DNA from 3 places in the Luteibacter sp. 329MFSha genome. Region 3 is predicted to be linked to each of the others. Evidence: predicted binding sites of a transcription regulator. Region 3 holds the regulator's gene; each other region holds the start of a gene.
The links. Region 3 encodes sigma-54, which starts transcription at its own class of promoters, with help from an activator protein. Its sites were predicted from a motif close to TGGCACGNGCNTTGC; they were not measured.

Region 1 (7,604 bases), 2.1 Mb from region 3:
GGCTGAGCCAGCCGACGAAGAAGATGAGCGCCACGACGCCGAGCAGGCTGATCAGCACGCGGAACAGTTCCGCGCCGGTGTCGACCGCCGGGGCGGCGGCCGGAGCCGCCACCAGGGCGCAGGGCAGGAAGCCGCCCGCGAGGGCGGCGACGGTACGGCGCACGTGGATCACCGCAGCTTGCGGACGCGCTCGGCCGGGCTGATCACATCGGTCAGCCGGATGCCGAATTTCTCGTTGATGACGACGACCTCGCCATGGGCGACGAGGGTGCCGTTGACGAACACGTCGAGCGGTTCGCCGGCGGCGCGGTCGAGTTCGACGACCGAACCCTGGTTGAGCTGGAGCAGGTTGCGGATGCTGAGCTTGGTGCGGCCGACTTCCATCGCCATGGTGACCGGCACGTCGAGGATGACGTCGAGGTTCACCTCGTTGCCGAGGCCGATGGACGAGGCCAGCGAGGCGTCGCTGGAGTCGATTGCGTCGAGGGTGGTGGGTTCGTTCATGTCCGTTCCAGTGAGAGACGTTGCCGGGTGCAGGCCATGTGAAGCAAGCGGCGTGCCACGGTTCTGGTCGACGGGAAGGATGGTGAAAACGGCGTCGCGACGCGGTTCGGGAAATGCGGGCGGCGTCGCAGTCGGGATGTGACGCAACGCGACAGTCAGAAAGCTGACGCTCGACGGCAGTTAGTCACCAAGACGGGCCATTGACGGGGTCGCTTTCCGGACATGGATCGCCGATACGATCGGCTCCCACCCCTTCGGTAGCCGGGTCCGGCCAGCAGCTACCGAAGGGTGGGAGCCGATCGCATCGGCGACGCCGGCCGACGGCCGGCCACGGCGCGTCAGACCGGCTCGGTCACCGGCTGGGCGGGTGCCACCGCGGGGCGCGGCGCGTTTCGGCGCAGCAGCGAGTCGAACTGCACCGCCTTGTTGCCGCCCGAGTTCGCCATGCGGCCACGGAAGATGGGCACGTCTTCGGCGAAGACGGTCGCCGTCTCCGGCAGACTGATCGGAATCACGTCGCCCTTGCGCAGGTGCAGGAAGTCGCCGATGGTCAGGCGCGCCTCGGCCAGCAGCGACGTGATCTCGACCTCGGCGTCGAGGATTTCCTCGTGCAGGTTCTGGATCCAGCGATCGTCGCGCTCGGCGCGGTCGCTCTGCACGCCCGCGTCGAGGAGCTCGCGGATGGGCTCCACCATGGAATACGGTAGCGTCAGGTGCACTTCGCCGCCGCCACCGTCGAGCTCGATATGGAAGCGCGAGACGACCACCGTCTCCGTCGGGCTGACGATGTTCGCGAACTGCGGGTTGATCTCGGAGTTCAGGAACTCGAACTGCATCTTCAGCACCGGTGCCCAGGCCTCGGCCATCGCGGTGAAGGCCTCCTGCAGCACGATCTGGATGACGCGGTTCTCGGTCGGCGTGAAGTCGCGTCCTTCGATGCGGGCGTGGTAACGACCGTCGCCGCCGAAGAAGTTGTCGATCACCGTGAAGACGAGGCGCGGCTCGAACACCATCAGCGCGGTGCCGCGCAGCGGTTTGATGCGGATGAGGTTGAGGTTGCTCGGCACGGCCAGCGAATGGACGTACTCGTTGAACTTGGTCATCTTCACGCCGAGGACCGACACCTCGCACGATTTCCGCAGCACGTTGAACAGATTGGCGCGGAAATAGCGGGCGAAGCGGTCATTGACCATCTCCAGCGTCGGCAGGCGGCCGCGAACGATGCGGTCCTGCTGGGTGAAGTCGTAGTCCTGGATGCCGCCAGGCGGCGGGAGTTCGACCTCGGTCTCGACCGCGCCACCTTCCACGCCCGCGAGCAGGGCGTCGATTTCTTCCTGGGTGAGGATGTCGCTCATGGCCGCGGAGTCCCCGTCACTGCATGATGAAGCTGGTGAAATAGACCGCGTCCACGCCGGGACGCCCGATCTTCGCCTTGAGCACGCGCTGGATCTCCGCGAGCGCCGACGCCTGCAGCTTCTGCTTGCCCTTCACATCCGACAGCGACTTCACGTCCTGTGCCGAGAACAGCATGAGCAGGGCGTTGCGGATCTCGGGGTCCGCCTCTTTCGCCGCGGCGATCGCTTCCGGGTCGTGCGACATCACGTTGACGCCCACCTGGAGGAAACGCAGCGCGTTCTCGTCCTGGAAATTGACGACGAACGCCGGATCGAGCTGGAGGTAGACCGCCGGCTTCGACTTCGCGACCTCGGCTGCGCTCTCGGCGCCTTTGTGGCCGCCCTTCAGCATGAACCACGCACCGGCGCCGCCCGCGGCAAGGACGACAAGCGCGCCGACGATGAGCACGAGGCCCTTCTTTTTCTTTTTCGGTGCGCCTTCGGCGTCGGTGGGAGCTGCTGCGGCCATGCTTGGAAACCTCTGGTGCGAATTCGTCGGATGTATCGGCCCTCGCGGGCCCCGGTACTAGTGTGCAATCGGCGTGCCAGTGGCGACGCAACGGAAAAGGCCCAATTTACCGGGGTGTGACGTGGTTTGCGTCAGTCGGAATAACGGCACAAGTCGAAACTTTGACGCCCCGTCGGAGCGGACCCGGCCGCGACGGCTCCTCGCCGAACGCCACAGGCCCTGTTGCTCTTCGCGAAAACATGTCGCGGCCAGGGCCGCTCCAACCCCAGCCGTTACCCTGTGGGAGCGGACCCGGCCGCGACGGCTCCTCGCCGAACGCCACAGGCCCTGCCGCTCTTCGCGAAAAGATGTCGCGGCCGGGGCCGCTCCAACCCGAGCCGTTACCCTGTGGGAGCGGACCTGGCCGCGACGGCTCTTCGCCGAACGCCACAGGCCCTGCCGCTCTTCGCGAAAAGATGTCGCGGCCGGGGCCGCTCCCACAGCGTCCGGGCGGGCCCGGTGCTCTGGTCATGCCACCTCGTCGACCAGACCACGCGGCGAGATGCGCGTGGTGGCGACGACGTCGGGAGCGGAGCCCTCGATATCGCCGCTCTGCCCCGTCACGCCATTCTGGCCGTCGGCGCCCTGCCCCGCCTGGCGCTGCCCGACGTCAGCCTGGCCGAGGGAGAGCCCGTGGTGCGCAAGCATGGTGTCGAGATGCGACAGCGTCTGCTGGACGGCATGAACCGCCGCCGGATGCTGCGCGATGATCGCGACGTTGACCTTGCCGCCATCCATGTTGACGCGCACGTCCATGCTGCCGAGCTCCTCGGGGTGCAGCTTGATCCGCGCCTCCTTCACCTGGCCCGAGCCCATCCACGCGATCTGGTCGCCCAGTTCCTGCGCGAACTGCGGCGATGTGGCCGCCTGGGTGGCCTGCATCTGCACGACGGGCGCGGCGCCATGCGCCATCGGCTGGCCATGCACGAGCGGCATCGGGCTTCCGTTCGCCATGTCGATCGCCGAACCCGGATCGTCCTTCCCGATGGCGGCACCGCTCGCCTGGGCGGCCATCAGCGCGTCGAAAGGCGATGCCGTCGCCGCCGGCGCCACGGCAGCCGCCGCGAGCGCACCGCCCGCGTCGGCCGCCGTCGCCAGAAGGCCGGCCTCGGCGTTCTGCGGCTTCGCCGCGTCGCCGGGCAACAGCGCCGCAAGGGCAGCCGTCGCACCCAGGGCACCGCCCACGGGGCCTGCGGTCGCGTCCTTCACGGCGCCCAGGACGCTCGTCGCGGCCTCCGTGACCTTCACGGGCACGCCGATGAGCGAAAGCATCGTCGCGGCGATCGACGGATCGCCGGTGACCGCGGCGTCGTCTTTCTTGTCGGCCGCCTTTTCGTCGACGGCGGCGTCCTTCGCGGGCGGCGCCTTCGACGGAGGAGCCGCTTTGTCGGTGCCCGTCGCCGTCGACGGATGCTGCGTCTGGCGCGCGTCCGCGTGAGCGGCGTCGAGGGCGGCGTCGAACCGCTTCGACGGTGCCGCATCGTCCTGCACGCGCGGGCCCGTGGGCGCCGGGGACGAAGCGGCAGCGTGCGCGGTCTGAAGGGCGAGCGTGGCGTTGTTCATGGGGTGATCCGTGCATTTCGTTCGGTGATGGGACAGGCGCGTCAGCCGTCGTCGCGCGGCGCGCGGCGATACTGTGAGCGCTCGTCGGCCTGCTCCTGCTCGCGGCGGTCCTGCTGCTTGCGCTCCTGGTCCCGGTATTTCGTGGTGACGGAATCCAGCGCCTTCGCGCGACCGCGCGCCGTCGCCCAGTCGTCGCGCGCGCGCTCGAGCGCCTTGCCGCGCCGTTCCACTTCGCTCATCTGCTGGACGATGGCCATGTCGATCTTCTGCAGGAACTGCTGCCGGTTGAGCAGCGCCGTGACGCCGATGCCGTCCGGCATGCCCGCATACTCGTTGCGATAGCGGCGCAGTTCCGACAGCTGATGCTCGGCCTCCGCCACGGCGCGCTGGTGCGTGGCAAGCGCGAGCGTCGCCTTCTCCGCGCGCTCGGCGGCAAGGTCGACGACGGGTTGCAGACGGTCGGCGCGGGAAGGCATCAGCCGGCCTGCGTCGTTTCGGCGAGACCCGCTTCGGCCTCGTCGAGATTCACGGGCACGTCGGTCTCCTGCTGCAGGAACGCCGAGAGACGCGGATACAGCGCGATGGCCTCGTCGGTGCGGGGATCGCTGCCCTTCTGGTACGCGCCCACGGCGATGAGGTCGCGCTGCTGGCGGTAGGCCGAATAGACCTGGCGGAAGCGCTGCGCGGAGCGCATGTGCTCCTTCGACACCACCGCCGGCATGACGCGGCTGATGGAGGCCTCGATGTCGATCGCCGGATAGTGTCCGGCCTCGGCCATGTCACGCGATAGCACGATGTGGCCATCGAGGATCGCGCGCGCGGAGTCGGCGATCGGATCGTGGCGATAATCGTCGCCCTCGGTGAGCACCGTGTAGAACGCGGTGATGGAGCCACGGCCCTCGGCGTCGTTGCCGGCACGCTCGACGAGCGCCGGCAGCATGGCGAACACGGACGGCGGATAGCCCTTGGTCGCGGGCGGCTCGCCGATCGCGAGCGCGATCTCGCGCTGCGCCTGCGCGTAACGCGTCAGGGAGTCCATCAGCAGCAGCACACGCTTGCCCTGGTCGCGGAAATGTTCCGCCACGGCGGTCGCCACCTGCGCCCCGCGCAGGCGGGACAGCGGCGGCGCATCGGCCGGCGCGGCGATGACGACCGCGCGGCGGCGACCTTCCTCGCCCAGCGTGTGGTCGACGAATTCCTTCACTTCGCGGCCGCGTTCGCCGATCAGCCCGACGACCACGACATCCGCGTCCGTGAAGCGGGTCATCATGCCCATGAGCGTGGACTTGCCCACGCCGGAGCCGGCGAACAGGCCGATGCGCTGGCCGCGACCGACCGTCAGCAGCGAGTTGATGGCGCGGACGCCCGTATCGAGCGGCGTGTCGATCGGCTGGCGCAGCATCGGATTGATCGGATCGCGGCGCAGCGGCACGCGCTCGCGCGCGTGGAGCGGCCCCTGTCCGTCCAGCGGCGCGCCATCCGGACCGATGACGCGTCCCAGCAGCGAATCGCCCACCGGGATGCCCGAGACGGCCGCGACCGGCGTCACCCTGGCGTTCGGCAGGACGCCGTGCATTTCGCCCGTGGGCATGAGCAGGAGACGGCCGTCGGAGAAGCCGACGACCTCGGTTTCGAGCTGCTTGCCGTCGGCGCCGGCGACCATGCACCGCGCGCCCACCGGGGCTTCGCAGCCGACGGCCTCGAGCGTGAGGCCCACCACGCGGCGCAGCTTGCCCTCGGCCTGCATCGGCCGGACGTGTTCCGCGCCGGCGCGCTGGGCGGCGAGCGTCTCGCGCCAGCGCGCGTTGCGCGACGCGACGTGCTGCTCGGCGTTCACGGGGCGTCGGCCTCCTCGTCGTGGAGTTCGGGCTGCCCCTGCAACACGCTGTCGATGACGGCAGCCATGCGCGTGCGCACGCGACCGTCGAGGCGCGAGTGTTCGCTTTCGAGACGCACGTCGCCACGCGATAGCGCGGCGTCGTCGACGACGGTCCCTTCGTGATCGAGCGACGAACGATGCTCGCGAACCAGCGCCGCGTCGGCGGGATGCAGGTGGATCTTCAGGTGTCGGCTCGCCGCCGGCAGCGCGTCGACCGCCTGGCGCACCACGTCCACGATCTTCTCCGGTCGCGTCGCGATCTCGTAGCCGAGGACGCGCTCGGCGATCACCGTCGCGAGCTGCGCGAGGTCGCCCGCCACCTCGTCGTCGAGGTCGGCGAAGGGACGCTGGACGGCCGCGACCAGCGCGTCGAAGCGCGCGACCTGCTCGGCGAGCTCACGCTTCGCCATCGCGCGACCTTCCGCGAGGCCGGCGTTGAAGCCCTCCTCGCGCGCCTGCCGTTCGATCGCCTCGATCTCGGCGACGGTGGGCCGATGCGGCCCCTCGTCGTCCTGCCCCGCGGGATCGGGCGCATCGACCCCGCCAACGATCGGGAGCTCCCAGCGCTCGAACTGTGCGACGCTCTCGCGGGCGAGGATCGAGGTCAGGCTCATCAGACGAATTCTTCCCCGCCACCGGCGAGATTGATCTGGCCGGCGTCGGCGAGACGCCGCGCGGTGGCCAGCACTTCTTTCTGCGCCGCGTCCACTTCGGACAGACGCACCGGGCCCTTGACCTCGAGGTCGTCGCGCAGCATGTCGGCGGCACGCTTGGACATGTTCGAGAAGATCTTCTCGCGGATGGCGGCTTCCGCGCCCTTGAGCGCGGTGATCAGCCGTGCCGACGGCACTTCGCGCAACAGCGTCTGCATGCTGCGGTCGTCGAGATCGGCGAGATCGTCGAAGACGAACATCAGCTCCTCGATGCGCTCGCCCAGGCCCGAATCGATGCCGCGGATCGACGCCATCAGCTCCGCCTCGCGCGAGGTCTCCATCGCGTTGAGGATATCGGCGGCCGCCTTGAGGCCACCCACGCTGGCGGATTTCAGCTTGTTGGAATTGCCCGAGAACTGGCGCTCCATGATTTCGTCGAGCTCGTTCAGCGCGTGCGGCTGCACGCCGTCGAGCGTCGCGATGCGCATGACGACGTCGCTGCGCGTGCGCGCCGGCAGGTAACCGATGACTTCGGCGGCCTGGTCGGACTCGAGGTGCGCCATGACGAGCGCGATGATCTGCGGATGTTCCTGCCCGATCATTTCGGCGATCGCGCGGCTCTCCATCCACTTCAGCGACTCCAGGCCCTTGCTGCTGCGGCCGAGGAGGATGCGGTCGATGAGGCCGCCGGCCTTGTTCTCGCCCAGCGCGTTGACCAGGATGCGGCGGATGTATTCCTCGGTGCCGACACCGATGGAGGTGTGCTGGCCGACGTCCTCCTGGAGGCGCGTCAGGACCTGGTCCACCTGCTCCTTGCTCACGTTCTTCAGCGCGGCCATCGCCGTGCCCACGGCCTGCACGTCGCGTGCGCCGAGGTGCTTGAGGATCGATGCCGCGTCTTCCTCACCGAGCGTGAGGAGCAGGATCGCGGCGCGCTGCGCGCCCGTCAGGGCTTCCTTCTGCTCAGCCGCCATCGTCGGACACCCAGCTCTTCACCACTTGCGCCACCTGCTTTGGATTCTCGGCGGCCATGCGCTTGGCGAGGCCCACCTTCTGTTCATAGGCCAGCAGCGCGGGCGAACCGAGCTGTGCCTGGGAGCCCG
Region 2 (12,116 bases), 2.1 Mb from region 3:
GGGTTCCGCGATGGAATCCCGTCGGCTTCGTTGCAAGGTATCAATCAAGGAGCGTGCCAACGGCGGAATTCCGCCGCGCGAAGGCGGAAATTTACGTCGCGGCGCGGCGGAAAGGCGTCGCGGCCGGTCCCTACCGGCCGTGAGTGGAGCCCGCCGTGAAGGTACGAAGCGTCAAGCGTGACGACAGGCGTCACGAATGTGACGCGGGGCGCCACGCGACGTTTCTACGTCACGTGACGTAAAAGGTCACATGCCTTCGGAAGAGCTTTCGACTGGCCGGGAATGTGCACGCGCTTCGGCCACCTGGCGCCGGTGCTGGCGGAAAACCAGGCGCTCGATGCCGTCGCGGACGGCCTCCGTCAGCCCTTCGAAGACGATGAACCCCTTCCCGTCCGTGGGGCCGGGGGTGCGCACGCCCGGCAGTTCGAGCGGCAGCGCCCGGCAGACGTCGAAATGGATCTTGAGCAATACCGGCTGACCGACTGGCGGAAGGCCGGCCCAGGGCAGGACCGCGCCGATGGCGTTGAAGCGCAGGTTCAGACGCGAAGGCAGGCCCGCCTGCGGGAGCAGCAGCCGGTTCACGATCTCCATCAGAACGTTGAGCTTGGCGTCGAGCCGGGCCACTTCCTGGGTCAGCGGGCTGTCGTCCTCGGCGGTGTCGCTGCGCCGGTCCATCAGCGCCGACACCGCGACCAGCACGCTGGCGTTCCGGTCGTTGATCAGGGCGAGGACCGCTCCGTCGGGTCTCGCGACGCTTTCGACGGTCGCGTGGAAGGCGGCATCCCAAGCCACCCGATCAGAAAATGCCTTCCAGCCGTCGTCACTCATGCGCCCTGCCCCCTGCCGAGAGATTGCGGTCAGAACGAACTATACGCGGCCACGGCGCGACGGACGCGACGCGACGCTTCCCAGGCGATCGCCGCTTCGTCGCGGGCCACGGCGACGAGGTCCTTGATCAGGCCGTCGAGGAGCATGATCGACTTGAGCGACTCCAGCGTTTCGGGCGCCGGCCGCATGGTTCCGGTGCGGAGCACGGGGTCGCGCTCGGCCTCGAGCTCGACCAGGTCGTCCCAGCGCGAATCGCTGGCCGCGGCGTGCATCGACTCGGTCAGAGCCAGGGCCCGCGGCAGGTCGCACCAGACGTCGGTCATGCGCCGGCTCCGGCCACCTGGCGCGCATCGACGGGAATCGCGACCCAGCTGTCACGTACCTGCCCAAGCAGGCGGGTGACCTCGTCGAGGGCCTCGGTGTCGTTGTGCAGGTTGGCGTGCAGGAGACGGCGGCTCAGGTAGTCGTACAGGCCATCCAGCTGACCGACCAGCGGCGTCTCCACCTCGTGGTTCAGGCCCGCCTGGAGTGCGCCGACGATCTCGATCGCCTTGGATATCGCCTCGCCCTTGGAGGCGACGTTGCCCGTGGCGATGCACGCCTGCGCGAGGCGAATGCGCTCGAGCGCACCGTCCATGAGCATGGTGACGAGACCGTGCGGATCGGCGGTTTCGAGGCCGCCCTGGGTGCGGATCTGCTGGTAGGCGCCTGCGCCCTGGGAATATCCGAGTGCCATGTCTGCGTGTCCTGGAGTCGTGCGTTACTTGCTGGCCGTCAGCGCGTCGAACTGCTGCTGGAGGTAGCTGCTGGTCCCGGCCAGCTTGGTCATCATCGCGTCGAGCGCGCTGTACTGTTTGGTCAGGCGCTTCGAGTAGTCGTCCATCTGCACGTCGAAGGCCTCCATCGCCTCCTTGATGTCCTTGGCCTTGTTCTGCAGATTGGCCGTGCGCTGGGTGAGGATGCCGTTCGAAGCCGTCCATCCCGCGATCAGCTTGTCCAGCTTCGGTGCGATGCCGTTGTCGCCGCTCAGAAGGTTCTGCGCCTCCTTGGGGTTGTTCGCCATCACCTTCGTGAGCTTGTTGGTGTCGAGTTTGAGCGTGCCGTCGGTCTGGAAAGCCACGCCCAGGTCGCTCAGCGAACGCGGCCCCGACGAATTGCCCGCGAACTGCGAGCCCAGCAGCGTCGCGACCTGGCTCTTGATCGAGTTGACCGTGGCGTCGCCGATCAGGGCGCCGACCTGCTGGTTGGTCTGGTCGTACTTCGTGAGCTGCTTGTAGGTCGCGATGAACGAGTTATAGGCTGTGACGAGCGAATTCAGACCAGTCGTCACGGCGCCGGGATCATTGGTAATGACGAGCGTGGTCGGGGCATCCGCGGTGGTCGTGCCCGTCAGCGTCAATGTGACGCCGTCGATCGCGGACGTCGCCGTGTTGGATGCACTCGTGGCCTTGACGTCGTCGACGTAGAAAACGGCATCCTGGGCGGCCGTTTGCGGCGTTCCCGTGGCGGGGTCGAAATCCAGCTGCGCCAGATTGCCGTCACCCCCGCTGGTGGTGACCGTAAAGGCGTTGGCGGCACCCGTCGAGACGGACGTCAGCACCAGATGGGCGCCATCCGCACCAGTGACGATGCTCGCGGTGACGCCAGGATTATCCTTCGCCTTGTTGATGGCGTCGCGCACGTTCTCGAGGGTGTTGGCGCCGGAAGCGACATCGAGACTCATCGACTTGTCGCCGATCGCGATCGTGATGTTGCCCGTGCCGATCGCGGCCTTGCTGCCCCCGAACGCCGGCGACATGATCTTCTGCGAGGTCGCCAGCTGGTCGACCTTGATCTTGTAGGTATTGGGCTGCGCGGTCGAGTCGACCGTAGCGGTGAGCGCCTTGCTGTCGCCCACGCTGACTTTCTGCGTCTTGAACGCCGTGCCGTCGGTCAGCGCCTTGATGGCGCTCTGCAGGCTCGTCAGCGACGAGGAGAAATTCCCGACGGCCGAAATCTGGGTGGTGTTCGCCTGCGAGTCCGCGGCGTATTTCGCGTCCTGCGCCTTGCGCTTGTTCGCGACGAGGTTCGTGACGATCGACGCGACGTCGATCGAGCTGGAACCGATGTTGACGGGACTGGTGGCCATGAAGCTCTCCTGGAAGACGCCTCACTGCCCTGGGCGCCAATTTGTCGACGGCTGGCCCCCTTTCGAGAGCCAGCCGTGACAACTAAGCAATTACCCTGCCAAACCTCGGGAAATCTCCTCGGGGTCCGGTGAGCCCTTCCCTGTTACTGGAGGAGCTTCTGGACGATCTGCTGGCTCTGGTTCGCCTGGGCGAGGACCGAGACGCCGGCCTGCTGCAGGATCTGAGCCGAGGACATGTTCGCCGTTTCCTGGGCGAAGTCGGCGTCGGTGATGGCCGACTTCGAAGCCGTCAGGTTCTGCGAGATGTTCTGCAGGTTCGAGATCGTGGACTCGAAGCGGTTCTGCACCGCGCCGAGGTCCGAGCGGAGGCTCGAGATCGACTGGAGGGCGGCATCGATGCGGTTGATCGTGTCGTTGGCGCCGTCGACCGTCTTGATGCTGGAGTCGGCAAGGGTCTTCGTGGTGCCAACCGCGCTGGTGGCGGCGAAGCCCAGGTTGGCTTGCTCGGTGCCCGAAACGGCGATCGACTTGGCCGAGGCGACGTTCAGCTTGCCGTCCGTGCCCACGTATGCCGTTACGCCCTCGCTGGAGTGGCTATTGATGGCGTCGGCTACGTCCTGCGCGTTCTTGAACGTACCGGTGATGTCGAACGACGTACCGCCACCGATCGAGAAGGTCAGGTCGCCCGCGTCGAGCGTCTTGCCCACGGAGTTATCCGTAACGTCGATCGACGTCGCCGTCGTGGCGTTGGCGGCGACGGTGAAGTCGCTGCCCAGCTGACTCTTCAAGAAGGTGATGGCGTCGGCCTGCGTCGCGCCCGTGTAGTCACCCCAGTCGACCGACTTGCTGCCGTACGTGACGACGCCCTTGGTGCTTGCGTTCGCGGTGGTCCAGTCGGTGGTCTGGGCGGTCGTCACGGTCGTGCCGAGCTTGCCACTCAGGTCGATGGAATCGGTGGCCAGCTGGCCGACCTGGTTCGCCTTCATGCCCTTGTCGAGGCCGACGGTGATGACTTCACCGACGTTGGCACCGACCTGGAAGCTGAGTTCCTTGGCGGAACCGTCCAGCACCTTCATGCCGTTGAAGTTCGTCTGCGTGGCGATACGCGTCACTTCCGACAGACGCTGCTGCACTTCGGCGTCCAGCGCTTCGCGGTCGCTCGGCGAGTTGGAGGCGTTGGTCGACTGCACGGCCAGCTCGCGGATGCGCTGCAGGTTGTTCGTGACTTCGTCGAGGGCCGACTCGGTCGTCTGCGACAGCGAGATACCGTCGTTGGCGTTCTGGACGGCGCGGTTCAGACCGTTGATCTGCGTGGTGAAGCGGGTCGAGATCGCGAGGCCGGCGGCGTCGTCCTTCGCGCTGTTGATGCGGTTGCCCGACGACAGGCGCGCGATCGCGGAGGACAGCTTCGTCTGCGAGGTGCTCAGGTTACGCTGAGCATTCAGCGACATGATGTTGGTGTTGATGGTCAGAGCCATGGGATTGATCCTTGGTAAGCGGAACCGAAATGCCGGATTGATGTGCGGCGTAGTCCGGCGGGGTTCCGTTAGGAAAGCCTTCCGCCTCAGAGAGGTTTACGGCACGCCGGGGAGAAACTTGAGGACTTTTTCTACCTGTCAACCACTTTTCGATCAGCGCCCGCCCCGAGAGCCCGTGCCGGCCGCTGTCAGGGTTATTTATCGGCACACCCGGCGAGGGGTTTAGGCCTTTTTTCAAGGAATGCAATGCCGCAATACGGCAAGGTCGAGGCCTGTCCGGCGCCCATAAAAAAAGGCGGCCCCAAGGCCGCCTCAAGCACGTCGCCGCGCGTCTCGACGTTCTTATTTGAGGTAATTGAACAGCGTGAGGCCCTGCATCTTCACGAAGGCCTGCTGCGCGGCGTTGAGTGCCGTCTGCTGCTGCGCGAACTTGCTCGACGCACTGGCGTAATCGAGCTCGGTGAGGTTCGACAGCGTGCTGGCGTACTGCAGGCCGACGTCCGCGCCGATCTGCGTCTGCTGATCGAGCGTGTTCATGCGCGCGCCGATCTTCGTGCGCGTGTCGAGAAAACTCGTCGCGGCCTGATCCAGGTTCTGCAGCTGCGCGTTGATCTGGTTGTTCATCGGGGCGCCACCACCCGGCGTCTCGAACGCGGCGATGATGCCGGCCACCGTCGAAAAGACGTCCTGCGACGACGACGGCGCGACGGCGAACGTATCGCCCGTCGCGGGCGTGCCCGTGAGGTTGAGCTGCGTACCCTTGAAGTTGATGGTGCCGGTTTCACCGGTATAAGTGCCGGTGGAGACGGGCGGCAGCGTCGGATCGGTCGCATCGCGCACTTCGTACGTGGTCGGCGACGTGAACGTGATCGAATACTTGCCGCCATCCCATGCGGAAGCGTCAGTCACCGATGTCGCGCCCACCACCGCGGTACCGGTATTGGCCGCGCCCGCCGACGTGATGAAGGTGCCGTTGCCGCCACGGATCTGCATGAAGACGTCCGAACCGCTGTCGCCCGTCGCCACCTGCATGCCGGCCGCTGCGGCGACCATGCGCTGGTTCTGGTCGCCGCCATAGCTGACGCTGAGGTCGTCGATCGTGAAGGGCTGCGTGCTGGTCCGGCTGCCGGCGAAAATGTACTCGCCCTGCCCGTCGCGGGTGTTGGCGAGGGCCACGAGTTGCTTGAGCGTCTGGCGCAGCTCGGTGGCGATGGACTGACGCGACTCGTTGGTCTGCGTGCCGTTCATGCCCTCGAGCGTGATGGAGCGGATGCGATCGAGGATGTCGCCCGCGGAGTTCAGTGCCTGCTCCTCGGTCGACAGGCGCGACGTCGCGGACTGGATGTTGCGCGTGTACTGGTCGTTCTGCGCGGCGGCGGAACTGGTATCCACCGCGCGCGCGGCGGCGGCGGGGTTGTCGGAGGGCGACTGGATGGCCTTGCCGTTGCCGAGGGCCAGCTGCGTCTGCGACAGCTGGTACTGGCGATCGAGCATCGTGTTGACCGCCTGCTGCTGGCCCCAGGACGTGGAAATGCGCATCGTCAGCCTCGTACCGCGCTCAGGAGGGAATCGAAAATGGTGTTGGCCGCGTTGATCACCTGCGCCGACGCCGCGTACGCCTGCTGGAAACGAAGCAGGTTGGAGGCCTCTTCGTCCAGGTTGACGCCGGAAAGGCTCTGCTGCGATGCCATGGCCTGGTCGAGGATGCTCTGTTGCGCGTCGAGCGCGGTGTTGGCCTGCGCGCCTGCCGTGCCCACCTGGGCGATCAGCTGGCTGTAGGACTTGCCCACCGTCGTGACGCCGTTGTCCAGCACGCCCTTGTTGGCGACGTCCGCCAGCGCGAGCGCGTTCCCGTTGTCGCCGCTGGCCGAACCCGCCGGCTTCACGGAGAACGTGTCGTTAGCGGCAGGAACACCCGACAGCTTTAGCGTCCAGCCGTTTCCGGTGATCGTGTCGCCGTCCGTGTAGTTCTGTAGCGGTCCGCCGTTGACCCGATAGGTGGTGGGCGATTCGAAGACGATATCGACGGGCGTCCTGAAGTTCGGATCCGCGACGTCCGTCACCGTCAGCTTGCCTGGGACGCCCTTGCCCGTATTGGTCGATGCCTTGGTGGCCGCCAGGGGACCGGAGGCCGCGATCTTGTTGGTATCGGACACGACCACGCTGATCGTGGAGGCCGCGTTGCGCGTGGGCTGGATCTGCACGCTGTCGCCGGCCTGCGGGGTACCGGAGGGCACGGTGATCGCGAGGCCGTCGATGAGGATCGGGTCGCCGGCCGCGCCGGTACCCGTGGAAGGCACCGTGACGCCCGCGGTGGTCGACACCACCCACTTGGCACCGTCGTAGCGCACGATGTAATCGGAGGCGCCGAGCTTGCCCACGTCGGTGACGGTGGCCGTGACCTGCGCATTGCCCTTGTTGTTGCTGTTGTTGAGCACCGCCGGATCGGCGATGTCGAAGAACTTGCCGCCGGCGTCGCCATTGAGGTCGATGCCCTGCGCGTGCTGCTTGTTGAACGCGTCCGTCATCGCGATCGCCGCGCGTCCGAGCTGGTTCCGTGCCGGATCGAGCACGTTCGTGCGGAAATCGAACGTTGCGCCCAGCGAGCCCGAACCGAGCTGGCTGCTGATGATCGAACCGCTCGGGCCGACCACTTCGAGGCGGGACGAATCGTACGGATTATTGGCGGTGGAGAGCTGGGTGGACGCCGTGCCGTTCACGAGCGGCAGGCCGTTTCCTACCGAGACGGTGACCATGTTGTTGCCGGCATCGCTGACGTTGACGCCGACGATCTGCGAGAGCTGCGAAATCGCCTGATCGCGCGCGTCGAGAAGGTCGTTCGGCGCCGCACCGCCGACGGACGCGCGCTGGATCTGGCCGTTGAGGTCCGCGATGCTCTTGGCGAGGCTGTTGATGGAGTCGACGGACGTGCTGATCTGCTGGTTGGTCTGCTTGTCGATCTGCTGGAACTGCGACGACAGCGAGCGGAACGTGGCCACCAGCGTGTTCGCCTTGCCGATCAGGGCCTGGCGGCTCGCCGTGTCGATGGGCGCATTCGCGACGTCGCTGACCGCGCCGAAGAAGCCATCGAGCGCCGTCTGCAGGTTGGCCGAACCGCTGACGGCATTGTTCGCCGCGGCCGTGAAACCGGCGTACTGGACCGCCCTGCTCTGCCCGGAACTGGCCGACCAGACGGCTTGCGTCAGGAACTGGCTGTAAGCGCGCTGGACGCTGGTCGCGTCGGCGCCTTGTCCGATGTAGTAGCCGCCGCTGAACTGCGGCGCCCGGGCGTTGAAGGTCGTCGTCTGCCGCGTGTATCCCGCGGTGTTGACGTTGCTGATGTTGTGCCCGACGGTCGACAGGCCGACTTGCGAGGCAAGCAGGCCCGAAATTCCGGTGGAGAGCAGATCGGCCATCGTCGTTATCCTTTACCTTGCGTTCCGTCAGAGGTCTTCGGCGAAGCGTTCCAGCGCCGCGAGCGCCTGCTTCATGACGGGACCGTTGGCGATATCGGTGAGCTTCTTGGCGTAGCTGGGATCGGTCGCGTAGCCGCCCTTGACGAGCGCGTGCGCGAAACCGGCCACATCGTCGCCGCGCCCCACGGCCGCCGCGTAGCGGGGACTGCTCGAAACCATGTCGGCGTAATCCTGGAAGGATTCGGACGGCGAGTCGTACGCGCGGAAGCTGTCCTTCCTGCGCACCGCCACGCCGTCTTCGTACTCCAGCGTCGGCACGTTGACGCGCTTGCCGTCCCAGCTGCTGCCCGCCTTGATGCCGAACATGTTGAAGCTGGTGGTGCCGCCCTGGGCGGGCATGTGCTTACCCCAGCCGGTCTCGAGCGCCGCCTGCGCGAGGAGCGCGCGCACGGAGACGCCGAGCTTCTTCGCCGCCTCGATCGCGTGCGGCGCGAGCTTCTGGACGAAATCGTCGGGGCTGGTCATCTTGCCCACCGCGTTGGCGACCGCGTTGGCGCCCTCGCCGACGGCGCGCCCGGCGCGACCGATCATGCGCTCGAGCGAGTTCATCAGGCCGCTTTCCTGGTCCGACGGCGACGACACCGCGGCCGCCGTGCTGGCGTCGCCGGTGACGCCGGCAAAGAGGTCGGCGGACCCGCCGGTCGACGGCGCGGCGCCGCCGAGCTGGCGGATGAGCATGTCGGCGATACCGATGCCCTTGCCCTGCGACAACGTCAGCGAGAGCTGGTGGTCGAACATGTCGCGGTAGGCCGTGCCGGCCTGCGAGCCCATGATGTCGTCGCCCATGGCCGCGCTCGCGTCGCGCATGGACTTCAGCATCATCTGGGTGAAGATCGATTCGAATTGCTTCGCGACGACCGGGAGGGCCGTCTTCGAATCCGTCTGCGCGGCCGAGCGCAGGCCGGCGAACGCGGACATGTCCGTGTAGGTACCGAGCCTCTGGTTGTCGACCGTGATCGCCATGTCAGATCACCACGAGTTCGGCGTGCAGGGCACCGGATTCCTTGAGCGCCTGCAGGATGGAGATGAGGTCGCTCGGCGACGCCCCGACCTGGTTGACCGCGCGCACGATGGCGTCGAGGCTGGTGCCCGGGCCGAACTTGAACATGTGGCCGCCCTCTTCGCTCACGGCGACCTGGCTGCTCGGGACCACCGCCGTCTGGCCGCGACTGAACGGCGCCGGCTGGCTGACCTGCGGCTGCTCGCTGATCGTGACCTGGATCGCGCCGTGGGCGACCGCGGCCGCGCCGACCTTGACGTCGGAACCGATGACCACCGTGCCCGTGCGCGAGTTGACGATGATGCGCGCCGGCGCGTCGCCGGGCGTGACCTCCAGGGCCTGGATGGTCGACAGCCAGGACACGCGCTGCGACGGGTCCATCGGTGCGCGCACAGCGACCGAGCCGGAGTCCAGGGCGTTCGCCGTTCCGGCGCCGAAGTTCTGGTTCACGGCCTGCGCGATGCGCGCCGCGGTGGTGAAATCGGCCGTGTTGAGGTTCAGCATCAGGTCGCCGCCCTTGTCGAAGGACGTGGCGACGCTGCGCTCGATGCTCGCGCCACCGGGAATGCGGCCGCTGGCGGAGATGTTCACCTGGACGCTGGAGCCGCTCTTGCCCTGCGCGCTGACGCCGCCGACGACGACGCTGCCCTGGGCGATGGCGTAGACCTGTCCATCGGCGCCCTTGAGGGGCGACATGAGCAGTTCGCCACCGCGGATGCTCTTGGCGTTGCCGATCGAGGCCACGGTGACGTCGATGCGCTGACCGGGCTTGGCGAACGGCGGAAGCTCGGCCGTGATGGTCACGGCCGCGGCGTTCTTCAGCTGCGGGCGGACGTTGGCCGGCACGTTGACGCCGAACTGCTGGAGCATGTTCTCCAGGCTCTGCGTCGTGAAGGGTGCCTGGCTGGTCTGGTCGCCGCTGCCGTCGAGGCCGACCACGAGGCCGTAGCCGATCAGCTGGTTGCTGCGGACGCCGCCAACCTGCACGAGATCGCGGATGCGGTCGGCGTGCGCCGGTACGATGGCGCCGAGCGCGAGCACGGCCGCGGCGGTGCGCACGATGGCGCGGAAGCGATGCATGGCGCTCATCAGAACGGCATCCACTTGGAGTCGAAGAAGCGCGACAGCCAGCCGCGCGTGTTCGAATCGGCGAGCGTGCCCTTGCCCACGTATTCGATGCGGGCGTCGGCGACGCGGCTCGACGCGACGATGTTGTCGTTGCCGATGTCCTGCGGACGGACGATGCCCGAGATGCGCACGAGCTCCTCGCCCTGGTTGATCGTGAGCCACTTCTCGCCGCGCACCACGAGCGCGCCGTTGGACAGGCGCTGCGCCACCGTCACGGTGATCTCGCCGGTCAGCTGGTTGCTCTGGCTCGACGCGCCGTCGCCGTCGAACGCGTTGTTGCTGGACAGCGCGCTGTCGGCGCTCTTGCCGCCGATGCGCAGACCCTGCCCGAGAATCGTGGGCGATGCGATGTTGTTGCCGTTCTTCTTGCTGGTGCTGGTCGCGGCCTTCTTGCTGGCCTGCGTCGATTCGACCAGCGCGATCGTCAGGATGTCGCCGATGCGGTGCGCGCGCGGGTCGGCGAACAGCTCCATCGACTGCTGGTCGGCATAGATGGACCCGGTGGCACGCGGCTGCGCGGCGGGTTCCTCGGGAAGCGTCGCCGTGTACATCGGCTTCGGCGTGGGCGGCACGATCGCACAGCCCGCGAGCGTGGCGAGCGGCAGCGCGGCGGCGAGAAGGCGGACGAAGAAGCGGTTCATGACGTGTCTCAGGTCTTGTTGGAGATGAACTGGAGCATCTGGTCCGCAGCGGAGATCGCTTTCGAATTCATCTCGTAGGCGCGCTGCGTCTCGATCATGTTCACCATCTCCTCGACCACGTTGACGTTCGACGTTTCGAGGGAGTTCTGCTGGATCGTGCCCAGGCCATTGAGCCCGGCCGTACCCGTCTGCGGGGCGCCGCTGGCGGCGGTTTCGAGATAGAGGTTGTCGCCGCGCGGCTCGAGACCCGCGGGGTTGACGAAGTCGGCCAGCTGGATGGTGCCGATCTGCTGCGAGGCCGCGCTGCCGGCCGTCGTCACGCTGACGGTGCCATCCTTGCCGATGCTGATCGTCGACGCGTTGGCGGGAATCGTGATCGCCGGCTCGATCGGATAGCCGTCGTTGGTCACGATCTGGCCGTCCTGGTCGCGCTTGAGGCCGCCGTCGCGCGTGTAGCCGACGGTACCGTCCGGCATCGTCACCTGCAAGAAGCCACGGCCGTCGATGCGGACGTCGAGGGGGTTGTCCGACTGCTGCACGCCGCCCTGCTCGAACATCTTCTGCGTGCCGACCACGCGCACGCCGGTGCCGATCATGAGGCCCGTCGGCGATTGCGTCTGTTCCGTCGTCTGCGCGCCAGCCTGGCCGCGGTTCTGGTAGGCGAGGTCTTCGAACTCCGCGCGCGAGCGCTTGAACGCGGTGGTGTTCGTGTTGGCCAGGTTGTTCGACACGACGTCCATGCGCGTCTGCTGCGCATCGAGGCCGGTCTTGGCGATCCAGAGGGACGTGAACATCGTTGACTCCTGCGCGTGCGCGCTTGACGTGCCGGCGACGGGTTTCCGTCGCGGCGGCGGTGGTTACCCCACCTGTAGCAATTTCGATGCCGACTGGGCGTTTTCGTCGGCCGTCTTGATCGAGCGAACCTGCATTTCGAATTCGCGGGAGAGCGAAATCATCTTCACGAGCACGTCGGAAGGGTTCACGTTGCTGGCTTCGATGGCGCCGGAGACCACTTTCACGTCGGCGTCGGCCTGGGCCTGGCTGCCGTCCTTCATGTGCATCAGCCCGTCCGATCCGAGGCTCAGCTGATCGTTGCCCGGGTTGACGAGCTTGATCCGGTCGGTCGTGGCGACCGTCGCGGGCGATTCGCCCAGCGGCACGATAGAGATCGTTCCATCCGAGCCGATCTTCACGCTGGAGGCCTGCGGGATGGTGATGGGACCGCCGCCGCCGAGCACCGCGTTGCCGCGCGCGTCGGTCAGGAGTCCCTGGTCGTCGATCCGCAGGTTGCCGGCGCGCGTGTAGCCTTCGGTGCCGTTCGCCGTCTGCACGGCGATCCAGCCGTTGCCCTGCACGGATACGTCGAGGTCGTTGCCGGTCTGCGTCTGAGTACCCTGCGTGGTGTCCCAGCCCGTGCCCTGCGCCACGCCGTTGATG
Region 3 (12,116 bases):
AGGACGTTGCCGCGCTGCGAGCGGTAGTGCTGGGCGAGCTTCTCCACCAGGTAGACCGACCGGTGCCGGCCTCCGGTGCAGCCGATCGAGACGGTGACGTAGCTGCGGTCCTCGCCTTCGAAGCGGGGCAGCCAGGTGTCCAGCCAGCGGGCGACATCGGCGTAGTACTCGCCCACCAGCGGGTTCGCGTCGAGGAACTCGCGCACCGGCAGATCCTTGCCCGAGAAGGGCCGGAGCCGCGGCTCCCAGTGCGGATTGGGCAGGCAGCGGGCGTCGAAGACGAAGTCGGCGTCGGAGGGCAGGCCGCGACGGTAGGCGAACGATTCGAACAGCAGCGTGGTGCCGTCCGACGCGGCCGCGTAGCCCGTGGCGAACAGGCGGCGCAGCTGGTGGACGTTGAGGTCGGAGGAGTCGATGACCTTCTCGGCGATCGAGACCAGCGGCCGCAGCAGCTTGCGTTCCTGGGCGATGGAGTCGGCCAGCGAGAGCTTCTCCGCCGCGAGCGGGTGCCGCCGGCGGGTTTCGGAGTAGCGCTTGATCAGGACGTCGTCGCGGCTGTCGAGGAAGATCAGGTGCACGTGCACGCCGGCCGACGACAGCTCGGACAGCACGTGCGGCATGCGCGAGAGGTCGACCCGGCGGTTGCGCACGTCGACGCCGACCGCGATGCGGCGGCGGGGGCCGTGCTCGCCCTGGCTCACCGCGGCGACGAGCTGCGGGATGAGTTCCGCCGGCATGTTGTCGACGCAGTAGAACTCGAGGTCTTCCAGTGCGCGCAGCGCCACGGTCTTGCCGCCGCCGGACATGCCGGTGAGCACGACGAGGTGGATGCCGTCGGGGTCGACGATGGGGCTGATGAGTTCGTCGGTCACTCGGGTCACCACGGGGAGAACCGGCGCATCTGGTGCGCCTGGCGGTCGATGAAGGTCTGGGCGGGATCGATGCCCTTGCTCTTCAGCACATGGTTGCGCACGGCGGCCTCGACGAGGACGGCGAGGTTGCGTCCGGGCGCGACCGGAATCGTGATCATCGGCACGTCGACATCGAGCACGTTACGGCGGCTGACGTCGCCGGTGAGGCGCGTCATGGCGTCGTTCTCCTCGCCTTCGCGCATGGGCTTCAGGTGGACGACGAGCCGAAGGTACTTGGAGGGCTTGACCGCGGTGTGACCGAACATCTCGCGGATGTTCAGCACGCCGAGGCCACGCACTTCGAGCAGGTCCTGCAGCAGTTCCGGGCACGCGCCGTCGATGACGTCAGGCGCGATCAGCGTGAACTCGGTGGCGTCGTCCGCGACGAGTCGATGGCCTCGGCTGATCAGTTCCAGCGCGAGCTCGCTCTTGCCGGACCCCGGATCGCCGGTGATCAGCACGCCGATGGAGAACACCTCGAGGAACACGCCGTGCAGCGTCGTGCGCGGCGCGAGCGTGCGGGCCAGGTGGTACTGCAGGTAGGTGAGCAGTTCATGCCCGCGCTTGGTGCTCTGCCACAGCGGCGTATCGGTTTCCTCGGCGACCTCGCGCAGGTCGGGGGGAATCGACTGGTCTTTCGTGACGATCAGCGCGGCCGGCTGGTAGGCGGCGATCTTGTGGATGGCTTCCCAGCGCTGCCGGGAGTCCAGGCCGTCGAGGTAGTTCAGCTCCTCGGTGCCGATGATCTGGACCTTGTTCGGGTAGATCACGTTGAGGTAGCCGACCAGGGAGGGTCGCCGGCTCTGCTTGGCGTTGGGTTCGAGCACGCGCGCTTCGCCGCGCATGCCCGCCGCCCAGCGCAGGGCCATGCGCTCGTGTACGCCGTCGAAGAGTTGTCTGGCGGTCAGCCGGTCCACGGAATGGGTCCCTAGAAGGAAAAAAGCCGGCACGCGGGGCGTGCCGGCTTGCGCCTATTGTGCCATCAAGGGGCGGTCCGGAGGGCGGCGGGCGCCGCCATGGGACCGCGTCAGGTGGCCGCGCGGGCCTCGCGGACCTCGGCGTTGTGGTGATCCTTCAGCTTTTCCTTGTGCTTCTTCAGCTGGTCGGCGAGCTTGGCGATCATGGCGTCGATCGCGTTGTAGAGGGTGTCGCCTTTCTTGTCGTCGTCGAGCCGGGCAAGGCCGTCGGCGTGAAGCCGCGTGCCGGCGCAATGGAGCGTGCCGCTCGCCTTGTGCTCGTTCTTGTCGACGGAAAGCACCACGTCGAGGGCCTTGATGTTGTCGAAAAGGCGTTCGAAGCGACCGATCTGCTGTTCCACGCGCTCACGCAGGGCGGGGGTGATCTGGATGTGCTGGCCGCTGATCTGGATTTGCATTGACGCCTCCTACTTGCTGAGGGTGCCGCCGTTCGGCGACGAGATCGGAACGACACGGTGCCGTTCCTCGAGCCTTGAAACGTTGGGACCGTTCTCCTGTGCCGAGGTTCCCGGTCACCGTCAATGGGCGCGGACACGTTCGCTGGAACTGGGTATACGCATCGCTTCCCGGTACTTGGCTACCGTACGTCGGGCGACCTGAATGCCGCGTCGATGGAGTTCCTCCGCGAGCGCCTGGTCCGAAAGGGGTCGGCGCGCGTCTTCCGCCGTGATCAGTTTGCGCAGCATGGCCTGGATGGCGGTGGCGGACGCGCTGCCGCCGTCTTCCGTCGCCACGCCGCTGGAAAAGAAATGCTTGAGTTCGAACGTGCCGCGCGGCGTATGCATGTACTTGCGCGTGGTCACGCGGGATATGGTCGATTCGTGCATCCCGACTTCCTCGGCCACTTCGCGCAGCACCAGCGGATGCATCGCTTCGGGGCCGTAGTCGAGGAAGGCGCTCTGCCGGCGCACGATCACGTCGGCCACCTTCTGCAGCGTCTCGGCGCGCGACTGCAGGCTCTTCAGCAGCCAGCGGGCTTCCTGAAGCTGGCCCTTCATCCACGTGGCGTCGTCGCCGCGCGCGCGGGCGATGAGGTTGCAGTAGTGCTGGTTGAGGCCGAGCCGCGGCTGGGCGTCGGGATTCAGGCTGACCTGCCAGCGGCCGTTCTCGCGGCGCGCGTAGACGTCGGGCGCGACGTACTCGACGGGCGTGGCGTCGAGCGCCGCGCCGGGCCTGGGATCGAGGCTGCGGATGAGGTTCGCCGCCGCGGCGACGTCGGCCTCGGGCGCCTTGAGCTTGCGGGCGATCTTCGTGCGGTCGTTGCGCGCGAGCAGTTCCAGTTCTTCGTTGACGATGCGGATCGCGAGCTCGCGATGCGGCGTGTCGAGGGAGAACTGCGAAAGCTGGCAGTCGAGGCAGTCGCGCAGGTCGAGGCTGGCGATGCCCGTGGGATCGAAACGTTGCACGCGCTGGCGCACGGTTTCGATCTCGGCGGCACGTGCGCCGAGCTCCGCGGGCAGGGCGGCTTCCACCGCTTCCACGCCGTCGCGCAGGTAGCCGTCTTCGTCGAGCGCATGGATGATCGCGGTCGCGATGGCGTGGTCGCGTGGCGAGAACTGCGAGAGGTTGAGCTGCCACTCCAGGTGTTGCTGCAGGCTCTCCGGGGCGGCGTTCTGCGGTTCGAAGCCGTCTTCGTCGAGACCGCCGGCGCGCGACGGGGCGCCGGCATAGTCACCGGCCTCGCCGTGGAAACGGTCGTCGTCCCAGTCCGGCGCGAGCTCTTCGGAAGGCGCCGCGGTGGATTCGTCGTCGTCCTTGGAGGCCTTCTTCGGGACCTCGTCGCGGGGCGGCGTGTAATCGGCGGCCTCGAAGCCCTCGTCGTCGGCCGCGTCCGCCTCGGATTCGGCATCTTCGGCGAACTCCAGCAACGGGTTGCTTTCCGCGATCTGGCGGAGTTCGGCCTCGAGCTCCAGCTGCGACAGCTGGAGCAGGCGGATGGCCTGCTGCAGCTGAGGTGTCAGCGTGAGCTGCTGGTTGAGGCGAAACTGAAGTCCGGGTTTCATGCCTGCGACGCGTGGGGTTCCCGATCCATCCTAACCCCTGTTGGCCCCCGCAAACCAGCGCCTCGGCGAGCTATTCCCAAGGTGGGGTAGGGCGGGGCGTCAGATCCGGAACTCACGTCCCAGATACACTTCCCGGACCTTTTCGTCCGCGAGGATGTGCTGGGGCGTACCGCGGGAGAGCACTTCGCCGTCGTTGAGGATGTACGCGCGGTCGCAGATGCCGAGTGTTTCGCGGACGTTATGGTCCGTGATGAGCACGCCGATGCCGCGCTCCTTGAGATGGCGCACGATGCGCTGGATCTCGCCCACCGAGATCGGGTCGACGCCCGCGAAGGGTTCGTCGAGCAGCATGTAGCGCGGGCGGGCGGCCAGCGCGCGGGCGATTTCGACGCGACGCCGCTCGCCGCCGGAGAGACTGATGCCCTTCTGCTCGGCGATATGCGAGATCTTCAGTTCGTCGAGCAGGCTTTCCAGCTCGTCTTCCCGCTGCTTCTGCGTCATGCCGTCGCGCAGCTCGAGCACGGCCAGGATGTTGTCGGCGACGCTGAGTCGACGGAACACCGAGGCCTCCTGCGGCAGGTAGCCGATGCCGAGCTTCGCGCGGGCGTGCATGGGCAGGCCGGTGATGTCCTGCTGGTCGAGCTTGATCTGGCCGGCGTCGGCCTGGATCAGGCCCACCACCATGTAGAAGCAGGTCGTCTTGCCGGCGCCGTTCGGGCCGAGCAGGCCGACCACCTCGCCTTCGCGGATGGAGAAGGCGAAATCGCGGACTACCTGGCGTGCGCGGAAGCGCTTCTGCAGGCCTTGGGCTGAAAGCATGGGTCAGGGCTTCTTCGTGTCGGACGCCGCGGGCTTCGCGGGTGCGGCCGCGGGCGTGGTGTTCTTGGGCTGGAAGGTCATGTGCACGGGGGCGCCGCTATTGCTTTCGCCCGTCATCGTGCTGTCCTTCGTGTTGTACGTGAGCTTGTCGCCATCGGCGGTGCCCTTGACCGGCTGGTCGATGTGCGCGTTGCCGGTAAGCACCGCGTAGTCCTCTTCGACCTTGTAATCGACGTTGTTGGCGCGGCCGTGCATCCAGTTGCCGTCGTCGTCCTGCTGCTGCATGGTCGCGGGGCCGCCGTCGACGATGACGCGCTTCACGGAGTTGTCGTCGTTGAGGTACACGGTGGCCTTGGCGCCCGTCACCTTGAGCGTGCCCTGCGTGATGATCACGTTGCCCGTGTAGATGACGATGCCCTGCGGCTGCTGCTTGCCGTCGAAGGACTTGGCGTTGATGTCGACCACGGCGTTGCGGTCGGACTGCTTCGCCGCGACGGGCAGGGCGGCCAGCATCCCGGCGCCCAGCACGACGAGAAGGGCCTTAGCGCTTGCGCGGCTGATACGTGCTGTGGACTGCATCGAGGAGCTCCAGGTGCTTGCTGTCGAGATTGGCGCGCATGCCAACGCCATCCATTGTAGAGGTTCCCTGAACGATACGGGCCGCCTCGGCCGTCTCCAGGCGATTCTCCTTCGGCCAGGCGCTGACCTCGGAGGTGTCGATGCTGGCGGGGGGCGTCGTGCCGAAGGCGACGCGGTCCATGTGCACCTTGCCCTGCAGCTTGAGCATGCTGCCGTCCTTGTTGACCCAGCCGTACTGCGAGTGGCCGGTCCAGGGCGGTGCGTTGGTCTCGTTGGTCGAGGGCAGCACGAAATCCGGCGCGTTGATGTACAGCGACTCGTCGCCTTCGCGGCGCTCGAGATGCGGGGCGGTCAGCGTGAAGGCCGCCTTGCCCTCCTCGTTGAACGAGTCGAGGTTGAAGTTGGTGAGCACGTAGCCCGATCGCGGCGGCCCCACGAAATCCTGCACCTTCTTCTCGGGCGCCGTGGCGTAGTAGAGGAGCACGCTCGCGCCCAGCGCCACGGCGAGCATGCCCGCCACGCCCGTCGCGCTGCGGTCGCGGAAGAAATTCAGCACGCTCACAGCCAGCGGTCCCGCTCGGCTTCCGCCTTGCCCTGCGCCGCGAGGATCAGGTCGGATACCTCGCGCGCCGCGCCGTAGCCGCCCGTCAGCCGCGTGCGCCAGTGGGCGCGTTCGGCCACCCAGGGATGGGCGTTGGCGGTGGCCACGGCCAGGCCGGCGATGCCCATGGCGGGCAGGTCGGGGAGGTCGTCGCCCACGAACGCGGCCTGCTCGGGCGCGAGCTGCAGGGCGTCCAGCAGGCCGGTCAGGCAGGCGCGCTTGTCTTTCTGGCCCTGGTAGACGTGGGCGATGCCGAGTTCCTCGGCGCGCAGGGAGACGGGGTGGCTGATGCGTGCCGTGATGATCGCGACCTTCACGCCGTTGCGCTCCAGCGCCTTCAGGCCAAGGCCGTCGTGGACGTGGAAGACCTTGGTCTCGCGGCCGTCTTCGCCGTACCAGAGGCGCCCGTCGGTCAGCGTGCCGTCGACGTCGAAGACGACCACGCGCACGCGCGCCGCGCGCTCGGCGACGTCGGCGGGAATCTCGGTGTAGTGGGTGTAGGCCATGGTTCGCTATGTGGGGACGAGGAGGCGCGTGGGGAACGCCTGGATGCCCGTCGTCAGACGACGCGGGCCCGGAGCAGGTCGTGGATGTTCAGGGCGCCGACGGCGCGGCCCTCCGCATCGACGACCAGCAGCGCGTTGATCTGGTGCTTCTCCATCAGCTGCGCGGCCTCGACGGCCAGCTTGTCCGAGCCGATGGTCTTCGGGCCGCGGGTCATCAGCTGGGCCACCGAGGCGCTGCGCAGGTCGACGCCATCGTCGTCGAGCGCGCGGCGAAGGTCGCCGTCGGTGAACACGCCAAGGAGGCGGTCGTCCTCGTCCACCACGGCGGTCATGCCCAGGCGCTTGCGCGACATCTCGACCAGGGCCTCGCTCAGCGTGGCGCCGAGGCGCACGCGGGGAACGTCGTCCCCCGAATGCATGACGTCGGAAATGTGCAGCAGGAGGCGGCGGCCCAGGCTGCCGGCCGGATGCGAGCGCGCGAAGTCGTCGGAGGTGAAACCGCGCGCTTCCAGCAGCGCCACCGCCAGGGCGTCGCCCATCACCAGGGCGGCCGTCGTGCTCGCGGTGGGTGCGAGACCGTGCGGGCAGGCCTCGGAGGCCACGTTGGCGTCGAGGTTGAGATCGGCCTGCGTGGCCAGCGACGACTTCGGATTGCCCGTGATCGAGATCAGGGCGATGCCCTGGCGCTTGATCGCCGGCAGGATGTAAAGGAGTTCGTCCGTCTCGCCGGAATAGGAGATTCCGAGCAGGAGGTCGTCCGGCTGGATCATGCCGAGGTCGCCGTGGCTGGCTTCCCCCGGATGGACGAAGAACGACGGCGTGCCCGTCGACGCCAGCGTGGCGGCGATCTTCCGCGCGATGTGGCCCGACTTGCCCATGCCGGACACCACCACGCGGCCCTTGCAGGCCAGGATCATCTGGCAGGCCTGGACGAAGGCGGCGTCGACCCGCGCTTCGAGTGCCCGGATGGCCGCGGCCTCCGTCTTGATGACGGTGCGCGCGCTGCGGATGACGGTATCGGCATTCACGAGGCTGGCGGGCGGGGCTGTGCGTGCGTTCATGCGAGCTCGGTTCCGGGCGGGGGCTGTCCCTGGTCACCCGGGATGTCCATTTCTGCGACACCGGATTTCCATTACCATTACATATTCTCATTTTATCGTCGCTGGCATCGACGGGTGATTCAGGGACCGTTTCGGAACCCCGCCCCCGCCGCGACCCCCTTACCGGAGACTCCATGGACGCTGCGCGCATCCAGGCATTGATCGAAGCCGGCCTTCCCGGCGCGCAGGCGGACGTTCGCGGCGACGACGGCGTCCACTTCGAAGCGGAAGTGATCTCGGAACAGTTCGCCGGCAAGCTGCCGCTCGCCCGCCACCGCCTCGTCTACGCGACGCTCGGCGACCTCATGGGCGGCGCCATCCACGCCCTTGGCCTCAAGACCCTCACTCCCGAAGAAGCCGCCGGTCGCCGCTGAACACGCGCGCCGGGGACTCCTCGCTCCGTCATTCCTTCCAAGGCACCCCTTCCATGGCCAAGATCCTTATCAGCGGCGGCCAGCCGCTCCACGGTGAGGTGAGCATTTCCGGCGCCAAGAACGCCGTGCTCCCGATCCTCGCGTCCTGCCTGCTCGCCGACGAACCGGTCAGCATCGGCAACGTGCCGCACCTGCACGACGTCACCACCTTCATCGAACTCCTCGGTCGCATGGGCGTCCGCGTCGTCCTCGACGACCGCATGAAGATGCACATCGACCCGCGCCCGGAGAATTCCTGCGTCGCGCCGTACGACCTGGTGCGCACCATGCGCGCCTCGATCCTCGTGCTCGGCCCGCTGGTCGCGCGCCACGGCAAGGCCGAAGTGTCGCTGCCCGGCGGCTGCGCCATCGGCTCGCGTCCCGTCGATCAGCACATCCGCGGCCTGCAGGCGCTCGGCGCCGAGATCACCGTGGAGAACGGCTTCATCAAGGCGCGCTCCGGCCGGCTGAAGGGTGCGCGGATCGTGATGGACATGGTCACCGTCACCGGTACCGAGAACATCCTGATGGCCGCCACGCTGGCGGAAGGCACCACGATCATCGAGAACGCCGCGCAGGAGCCCGAGGTCGTCGACCTCGCGCATTGCCTGATCGCGATGGGCGCGAAGATCGACGGCATCGGCACGTCCACGCTGATCGTCGAGGGCGTCGAGCGCCTGCACGGCGCGCATTACGAAGTGCTGCCCGACCGCATCGAGACCGGCACGTTCCTCGTCGGCGCCGCGATGACGGGCGGCAAGGTCCGCGCCCGCGGCGCCCGCGCGAACACCATGGACGCCGTGCTGCAGAAGCTCGAGGAATCCGGCGCGCACATCAGCACCGGTCCGGACTGGATCGAGCTGGACATGCAGGGTCGCCGTCCGAAGGCGGTGAATCTCGTCACCGCGCCGTACCCGGCGTTCCCGACCGACATGCAGGCGCAGTTCACGGCGCTCAACTGCGTCGCCGAAGGCGTCGGCGTGATCACCGAGACGGTCTTCGAGAACCGCTTCATGCACGCGCTGGAACTGCAGCGCCTGGGTGCCGACATCCGCCTCGAGGGCAATACCGCCATCATCACCGGCGTGCCGAAGATGAGCGGCGCACCGATCATGGCGACCGACCTGCGCGCGTCCGCGTGCCTGGTGCTCGCGGGCCTCGTCGCCGAAGGCGATACCACCGTCGATCGCGTGTACCACATCGATCGCGGCTACGAGAACATCGAGGAAAAACTCGGCGTCCTCGGCGCGATCATCCGGCGCCTGCCGAGCTGAGACGAAAAAAAGCCCGCTCGCGCGGGCTTTTTTTTGGGGCCTGTCGCAGAACCGCGCCGCTTACTTCCCGCTGTAGCTCACGAGTTCCAGCGTCAGGTCGCCGCCGTCGGTCTGGGCCAGCTTCACGGGCACCGGGTACTTCTTCGGAACATACCAGGCGGTGAAGCCGCGCTTCTCGTCCACGCGGTCGACGCGGACCGCGTTGAAGGTGCCGGCTTCGACCTTGACCTGCTCGTTCGCCGCCGCCCTGAACTGCTGGTTCTCCACCGCCTGCTTCACCGCGACAGGCAGCGTGACGTCCTTCTGTCCGGCTCCGAGCGCCACGCCCAGCGCGAGCGGAAGCGTGTTGCGATCGACCATGCCCGGCACCGACGCGTAGCTGTAGCTCTTCTTGTTGTCCTGGACCTGCACCGTGGCGCCCTGGACGGTGACCTCGCGCGTCTTCGGCTTGATCGCCTGCATGTCGTACCTATAGCTGACCAGCTGCGGCACGTTGCCGGCCCAGCTGAAGCGCGAGGTCTCCGACACGCTGGCGCCGAGCATCGCCGCGATGCCCGCCGTGCCCTTGCTCTGGTTCGTGTATTCGAACTGGCCGTTGCCGGTGGGCTTGAGCTGGATCGTCGCGGTGCCGAGCGGGCTGCCGCCCTGGAGCACGTTGTAGGTGGCCGTGAAGGCCTGCGGCACGCTCGCGGCGAAGGCGGCGGCGGGCAGGGCGAGGGCCAGCGCGAAGCCGGCGCGAAGCAGGGTAGTGGTCTTCATGCCGTCGAGTTTAGCGACGGCGGCTGAACGGAACGTAGGGCGCGACCCTCAGGCCGTCACAGGTCGGCGAGACGCAGGGGAGACGTCAACGCCTGCCCGTCGAACACCGGGCCACCGTGCCAGCGCAGGCGTCCCGACGCGATGGCCGCGACGACGGCGGGCAGGAGCCGGTGTTCCTCGACCAGCAGGCGTTCCGCGAGATCGGCCTCGGTGTCGCCCGGGTGGACCGGGATGCGCGCCTGGGCCACCACCGGTCCGCCGTCCAGTTCGGCGGTGACGAAATGCACGCTGGCGCCGTGTTCGGTGTCGCCGGCCTCGAGGCAGCGACGATGCGTGTGCAGCCCGCGGTACTTGGGCAGCAGCGACGGATGCACGTTGATCGCACGGCCTTCCCACGCGGCGACGACGGCCGCGTCGACGATGCGCATGTAGCCGGCCAGCACGAGGAGATCGGCGCCGCTGTCGGCGACCCGGCCGAACAGCGCCGCGTCGAAGTCGGCGCGGGTGGCGTAATCCTTTGGCGAGAGCGCGACGGTGGGGATGCCCGCGTCACGGGCGACCGCGAGCGCGCCGGCCTGCGCCTTGTCGCCGCCGACCAGGGTGAATTCCACCGGCAGCCGGCCGGCGTCGCGCGCGGCGATGAGCGCGGCGAGGTTGCTGCCTCGCCCGGAGGCGAGCGCGGCGACGCGCAACGGACGATCCATGGCCGCGATCAGGCGATGTGCACGCGCTCGCCGCCCGTGGCGGCGACGACGGAACCGATCGTCCAGCTGGCGAGGCCGTGCGCGGCGAGCGCGGCCTTCGCGGCCTCGACCTGGTCCTGCGCCAGCAGCACCGTGAAGCCGATGCCGCAGTTGAACGTACGCCACATCTCCTCGCGGGCGACGTTGCCTTCGCGCTGCAGCCACTGGAACACGGGCGGCAGTTCCCAGCTCGACGCGTCGATCGCCAGGCCGAGGCCCTCGGGCACGACGCGGATGATGTTCTCGGTGAGGCCACCACCGGTGATGTGGGCCATGCCGTGGACGTCGACCTTGCCGATCAGTTCGAGCATCGGCTGCACGTAGATCGTCGTCGGAGCCATCAGCGCGTCGACCAGCTTCACGCCACCGACCTCGGTCTCCAGCGGCGAACCGGCGCGCTCGAGGATGCGACGGATCAGCGAGTAGCCGTTCGAATGCGGACCCGAGGACGCGACGCCGAGGATGACGTCGCCGGCGACGATCGACGAGCCGTCGTTCATCGCGGACTTCTCGACCGCGCCGACGGTGAAGCCGGCCAGGTCGTACTCGCCCGGCGGATACATGTCCGGCATCTCGGCGGTCTCGCCGCCGATCAGGGCGCAGCCCGCCAGCTCGCAGCCGCGCGCGATGCCGCCGACGACCGCCGCGGCGGTGTCGACGTCGAGCTTGCCGGTCGCGAAGTAATCGAGGAAGAAGAGCGGTTCGGCGCCCTGCACGAGCACGTCGTTGACGCACATGCCGACCAGGTCGATGCCGATCGTGTCGTGCCGGCCCAGCTGCTGGGCGAGCTTGAGCTTGGTGCCCACGCCGTCCGTGCCGGAGACCAGCACCGGCTCCCTGTAACGGCCGGAAAGGTCGAACAGGCCGCCGAAGCCGCCCAGTCCACCCATCACCTCGGGCCGGAACGTCCGCTTGACCAGCGGCTTGATGCGCTCGACGAGGGCATTGCCGGCATCGATGTCGACGCCAGCGTCGCGGTAGGTGAGGGAGCCCTGGTCGGAGGACATAAGCGGTACCGGCGCGTATTGGAAACCGCGCATGATAGCAGCAAGCGGCCCGCGGGCCCGTCCTGCACGCGGTCTGGATGGACGCCATGGCAAGGTTTGGGCAGACTGCCCCTCTTGACGAAAGCGACGCCGAACCCATGCGCCCATTCCGCCTCATCGCCTCCCTGATGCTCCTCGTGATGGCCAGCCTCGGCACCGCCATCGCGCAGACATCCATCTATACGGTGACGGTACCGGTCGCGGACACCAGCGCCGCCGTGCGCGATCAGGCGTTCGCCACGGGCCTGACCCAGGTGCTGGCCCGGGCCTCGAACGGCGCGGACCCGCGCGGCAAGCCCGGTTACGCGGATGCGATGAAGCAGCCCGGCGGCCTCGTCCAGCAATACCAGTACGCGCGCACCAACGGTGCCAACGGCGCGCCGCT

Region 1: BMW54_RS00665 (flagellar basal body-associated FliL family protein) is a predicted target of sigma-54. The motif match lies at 2,432-2,446, and genes of this name have one in related genera.
Region 2: fliD (flagellar filament capping protein FliD) is a predicted target of sigma-54. The motif match lies at 3,043-3,057, and genes of this name have one in related genera.

The regions. Positions count from the first base shown of each region.
Region 1 is NZ_FOJE01000001.1:136,802-144,405, reverse strand. It holds gene fliO (flagellar biosynthetic protein FliO) at 1-163, opposite strand, end outside; gene fliN (flagellar motor switch protein FliN) at 169-504, opposite strand; gene fliM (flagellar motor switch protein FliM) at 843-1,859, opposite strand; gene BMW54_RS00665 (flagellar basal body-associated FliL family protein) at 1,876-2,367, opposite strand; gene BMW54_RS18680 (flagellar hook-length control protein FliK) at 2,875-3,969, opposite strand; gene fliJ (flagellar export protein FliJ) at 4,011-4,445, opposite strand; gene fliI (flagellar protein export ATPase FliI) at 4,445-5,806, opposite strand; gene BMW54_RS00645 (flagellar assembly protein FliH) at 5,803-6,462, opposite strand; gene fliG (flagellar motor switch protein FliG) at 6,462-7,451, opposite strand; gene fliF (flagellar basal-body MS-ring/collar protein FliF) at 7,465-7,604, opposite strand, start outside.
Region 2 is NZ_FOJE01000001.1:121,221-133,336, reverse strand. It holds gene BMW54_RS00620 (PilZ domain-containing protein) at 247-828, opposite strand; gene BMW54_RS00615 (flagellar protein FliT) at 858-1,151, opposite strand; gene fliS (flagellar export chaperone FliS) at 1,148-1,564, opposite strand; gene fliD (flagellar filament capping protein FliD) at 1,589-2,956, opposite strand; gene BMW54_RS00600 (flagellin) at 3,100-4,434, opposite strand; gene flgL (flagellar hook-associated protein FlgL) at 4,777-5,973, opposite strand; gene flgK (flagellar hook-associated protein FlgK) at 5,976-7,850, opposite strand; gene flgJ (flagellar assembly peptidoglycan hydrolase FlgJ) at 7,878-8,873, opposite strand; gene BMW54_RS00580 (flagellar basal body P-ring protein FlgI) at 8,875-9,990, opposite strand; gene flgH (flagellar basal body L-ring protein FlgH) at 9,999-10,679, opposite strand; gene flgG (flagellar basal-body rod protein FlgG) at 10,688-11,473, opposite strand; gene flgF (flagellar basal-body rod protein FlgF) at 11,537-12,116, opposite strand, start outside.
Region 3 is NZ_FOJE01000001.1:2,240,166-2,252,281, reverse strand. It holds gene rapZ (RNase adapter RapZ) at 1-872, opposite strand, end outside; gene hprK (HPr(Ser) kinase/phosphatase) at 878-1,828, opposite strand; gene raiA (ribosome hibernation-promoting factor, HPF/YfiA family) at 1,939-2,286, opposite strand; gene BMW54_RS10180 (RNA polymerase factor sigma-54) at 2,407-3,891, opposite strand; gene lptB (LPS export ABC transporter ATP-binding protein) at 3,991-4,710, opposite strand; gene lptA (lipopolysaccharide transport periplasmic protein LptA) at 4,714-5,289, opposite strand; gene lptC (LPS export ABC transporter periplasmic protein LptC) at 5,252-5,851, opposite strand; gene BMW54_RS10160 (KdsC family phosphatase) at 5,848-6,396, opposite strand; gene BMW54_RS10155 (KpsF/GutQ family sugar-phosphate isomerase) at 6,450-7,457, opposite strand; gene BMW54_RS10150 (BolA family protein) at 7,631-7,870, shown strand; gene murA (UDP-N-acetylglucosamine 1-carboxyvinyltransferase) at 7,924-9,183, shown strand; gene BMW54_RS10140 (DUF3108 domain-containing protein) at 9,244-9,942, opposite strand; gene purN (phosphoribosylglycinamide formyltransferase) at 9,999-10,646, opposite strand; gene purM (phosphoribosylformylglycinamidine cyclo-ligase) at 10,655-11,692, opposite strand; gene BMW54_RS10125 (DUF2066 domain-containing protein) at 11,830-12,116, shown strand, end outside.